Regions from separate parts of the Desulfosporomusa polytropa genome, predicted to be linked through region 1. Evidence: riboswitches for the same ligand, from Rfam matches in the RefSeq annotation. Region 1 holds a riboswitch; the other holds the start of a gene.

Region 1 (2,204 bases):
ATCGCTGAAGCAGATTATATTGGTCTTGTTTCAGGTAAAAATACAGATAAATTTGGCGTGACTGGCCTTACTCCGATAAGAAGTGATAATGTTAACGCGCCATATGTTAGTGAGTTTCCCTTAGCTTTTGAGTGCAAACTCCTTCATGCTATTGAAATGGGGGCTCACACGCAATTCATAGGTCAAATTCTTGGCGTCAAAGCAGATGAAGAAATTCTTGATTCAAATGGAACCCCGATGGCTAGTATGATTAATCCATTAATTAGTAGTGCTTCAGACCGCTCGTATTATGCATTTGGAGAATATTTAGGTCAAGCCCATTCACATGGACTGACATTTTTGGATAACCATGAGGGTGAATTGAATTGATATAGATTCACAACTGAATAAAACTGGCACTCCGAACTGCATGACCTAAAGTTATCCATGGTCTGGCAGTCTGAACTACAAGTTCACGGGGTAGTGAAAGAAATTTCACTACCACCCAATCTGGGAAAGGAGGCGCTTCATGAGTTGTTGATATGAAAACTTCTGTGCGCTTTGCATAGAAGTTTTATTTTTCAGACAACAAGTATAACTGTCCATAAGAACTAGCAACAAACAAAATGAAAAAGAAGATTGTTTATTTCAAAATGATACAAAATGATACGATTTTCCCAAAATAAAAAAATAAATAATATATCACAAAAGCTAAGAACGCAATAAAGGCTTTATTTACAAGAGTTTTCTTGGATTGGATAATAGGAAAACTGATTGGCACGAATTTTGCAATAAAGAGTATTTAGAATAATAAATAAAAACTGGCACTCCGAGCTGCATGACCTAAAGTTATCCATGGTCTGGCAGTCTGAACAACTAGTTCACGGGGTAGTGAAAGAAATTTCACTACCACCCAATCTGGGAAAGGAGGCGCTTCATGAGTTTTGAGACAAAAACTTCTGTGCGCTTCTCGCAGAAGTTTTATTTAGTCTACCAGACAATATAAATATTTTCTGGTAGACATAAGAACGACTAAGGCTTGTGCCAGCGTCCTAAAGGACGCCGGCACAAGCCAAGTCTTATCTTATATTCTGAAAGAGATTTCGTTCTATTTAATCTAGGAAGGGAGTGAATGAACTGTGTTTGACAGTTATGCTCGAAGCATTGACTATTTGCGGGTTTCTGTTACAAATAGGTGTAATTTACGATGCAAATATTGTATGCCTGAAGAGGGAGTAGAAGATCTTGGTCATGATATAATACTAAGCCTGGAAGAAATTGCTCATCTCGTTAAGGTTGCTGCCCGGATAGGAATTCAAAAGGTTAGGTTGACAGGTGGAGAGCCACTTGTTCGTAGAAATATTACTAAACTTATTGCAGATATCGCCCAAATTCCAAAGATTAACGATATAGCGATTACGACAAACGGAATGCTATTTGCTGACATGGCAGAAGAACTAAAAACAGCCGGTTTAACTAGGGTTAATTTCAGTTTAGATAGTCTTGATCCGGAAACGTTCAGATATATTACCACTCGAGGCAGCCTGAATGATGTGATTCGTTCGATTTCCAAAGCATTGGAAATGGGTATGGCACCAATAAAAATTAATACTGTGGTTATGAAAGGCATTAATGACCACGAAATATTGGATTTTGTTGAACTAGCAAAAAAAATGCCGCTTCATGTGCGATTTATTGAATTTATGCCTGTAGGGGATTTGCCCTTTTATAAAACAGACCGGGTGGTGACGGTAAGTCAGATTAGAGAGACCATTGAACAAAAATACGAGTTGTATAAAGGTGCAGTAATACAAGGGAATGGCCCGGCCAAATCGTACCGAATACGCGGTGGAATGGGGACAGTTGGTTTTATCAGTGCCATGAGTGATCATTTTTGCAGTGAATGCAATCGAATCCGCATGACAGCCGATGGTAAACTCCGGGGTTGCTTGTTCGCCAAAGAAGAGTTTAATTTAAAATTGGCACTGCAAAATCATGCCAGCGACGAAAAATTGGCAGATATCTTTAGCAAGGCAATTAGAGAGAAGCCACAACGCCATCATATGGATGAAGGTTGGGGTGCGGACAATAAACGTAAGATGTACCAAATAGGGGGATAATAATGGATTTTACGCATTTCAATAATGACGGATATGCTCGCATGGTGGATGTCAGTGAAAAAAATGATACTGTGCGTACAGCTACAGCACAGGCCGTTGTTCATA
Region 2 (2,204 bases), 1.8 Mb from region 1:
TTTCCTTCAACCTTGATAAGACGCACTACTGAAAAGCCAATTGAGTTTGGTCTTCCCGGAGATCGTGTAGCAAATATGCCATGCAATTCATCACCCAGAAATGGCTTAACTACTAAACCAGATTCTTTTACTAAATGAAGGTGATAAAGTAAAATCAGATGCGAAAAGCCTTCGATATCTTTCAATCCCTCTCCATACTCAGGATATATTTCAATAATGCCTTCCACATCCTGCGCCGCAGTGGGTTGAACAGGCGTTCCTTTTGGCTCTTTAAACGGCGACTGAATGACACCAATCGGTTTATAACAAATCATAAACTACCTCCTCTACAGCCTCTTTCGGAAGCATCTGCCCTAGTTCATTATTACGTATCGCGTTCAAACAAAACACCTAGACGTATGTTCGCGCAATTAGCCATGATTTCCCTTTAAAACTATATTATTATACCACTAAATACAAGTCAACATAAACGATAAATTTAAATTTATTATTCTGTTTTTATTTGTTTTTGTTCTGTTTTGTTTAAAAATAAATATCGTAAAATAAGGAAATATTTATCTTCCCCATTGATTTATGCAATACCAAACATTTATACTTACTATTAACAGGATTATTTATATATGTTTATGTTAGGTTAAATTACCCAATAACCCTTTATCAAAATTCCATAATTGAACTGCTGCTCCTTAGCCGATTTACCTAACCCTTTACTGGCATGGTGTTCGGCCGATCGGTATAGCTGGAAACGGCTATGCTTCCCGCATTTTTTTTGGAAAGGAGTGCAATTTTTCGGGCGACGCAATCTTTGCGTCTATTTTGTGTTTTCCATTGCGCTCGCCTTGAATTTTATTGCCAAGCCCTTTCCGTTTTGGATAGGCTTGGCATATTTTAGTTTAAGCTTTTCTTATCGCTTCAATTAACTTTTTATGTCTAAACAAAATATACTAAGGGGGGATAATTATGTATTCACGAATCCATGCTAACAGCGATATTTTAAACAACGGGAAAATTATGCTATTGGTCGACTGCGAACCCGGTTGCTACACGCTAACCGACTTAGAGTATTCAAAATACGCACTTCAGGAACTCCTTGTGGACACCCATAAAGCCATTCAAGAAACTATATCGACTAAAGACAACTTCACTTTTGAAGCCTATGTCAATATCCTTGTATCGTTGACAAATAACCTTAAGAGTATTACGGAATCTCTGCTCGCATTATAAAAAAGACCTGCAAGATTTTTTTCGATCTTGAGGTCTTGCTAATGGGAAATACCATAGCGAGAATATGACTAAGCGGCACTTTATTAATCAATGTCAACTTTAGTCCTTTTCAATTGAGTAGCCACCATCTACCGGAATTGAAGCTCCTGTAATATACTGCGCTTGATCTGATAGCAAGAAAAGCACTGCTTGCGCTATCTCTTCTGGCATTGCAAATCTTCCAAGCGGAATTAATCTCTGTCGTAGCTCTTCACCGCTCTTATCTATTATATGCCTTTGCAACAGATCAGTCTGGGTCCTTCCTGGCTCAACTGCGTTGACGGTTATTTTATAAGGGGCCAGTTCAACTGCCATTGCTTTTGTCAGCATACGTACCCCTGCTTTTGCAGCGGCATATGCTGACATACTTTTCCCAACAAGACTTGCCCGCATACATGCAATATTTACAATACCGCCACTTACGTTATTTTCGACCATCCATTTTGCTACCGCTTGGCCCCAAAGGAATACTCCTTTTAAATTTACATCAATTGTTTTGTCCCATTGTTGTTCTGTCATTTTTAGAAAATCAGCTTTTTCTAATATACCGACATTTGAAATTAATGCATCAATATGGCCTGTTTTTTGGACGCATTGCGCCAAAGCCTTTTCCACATCTTCCTTAATAGTAACATCACCACAATAGTAATCGGCACTATCAGCAGCAAACTCCTCATTTATAGCTCGAAGCAACTGTTTCTGATCCTTATCAAATAAAAAAACATAGTATCCATTATGAGCCAATAACAAAGAAATAGCTTTACCAATTCCCGAAGCCGCTCCCGTAATAACAGCTACGCGTTTTTTCATGCTGCACATAATAAACCAGCCCCCTTAAAAAGCTGCAAATTTTATTCACTTAATACCTCTGTCAATACGTCAGAAAGTATTGCAATCATCTCATCAATTTCCGGGAAAGTAACAATTAATGGTGGCATCAA

Evidence for each region. Region 1 has a riboswitch for molybdenum cofactor ahead of moaA (GTP 3',8-cyclase MoaA). Riboswitches for the same ligand answer to the same signal wherever they lie in the genome.
Region 2: linked by a shared signal. The riboswitch ahead of ACZ449_RS25770 (hypothetical protein) and the one ahead of moaA (GTP 3',8-cyclase MoaA) in region 1 are both predicted to bind molybdenum cofactor.

The regions. Positions count from the first base shown of each region.
Region 1 is NZ_AP042400.1:3,304,787-3,306,990, reverse strand. Features, by position in the region: gene ACZ449_RS17300 (flavin reductase family protein) at 1-369, shown strand, start outside; molybdenum cofactor riboswitch at 386-517, shown strand; molybdenum cofactor riboswitch at 795-924, shown strand; gene moaA (GTP 3',8-cyclase MoaA) at 1,119-2,099, shown strand; gene moaC (cyclic pyranopterin monophosphate synthase MoaC) at 2,102-2,204, shown strand, end outside.
Region 2 is NZ_AP042400.1:5,110,764-5,112,967, reverse strand. Features, by position in the region: gene tsaA (tRNA (N6-threonylcarbamoyladenosine(37)-N6)-methyltransferase TrmO) at 1-314, opposite strand, end outside; molybdenum cofactor riboswitch at 671-798, shown strand; gene ACZ449_RS25770 (hypothetical protein) at 961-1,224, shown strand; gene ACZ449_RS25765 (SDR family NAD(P)-dependent oxidoreductase) at 1,324-2,082, opposite strand; gene ACZ449_RS25760 (acetylornithine/succinylornithine family transaminase) at 2,115-2,204, opposite strand, start outside.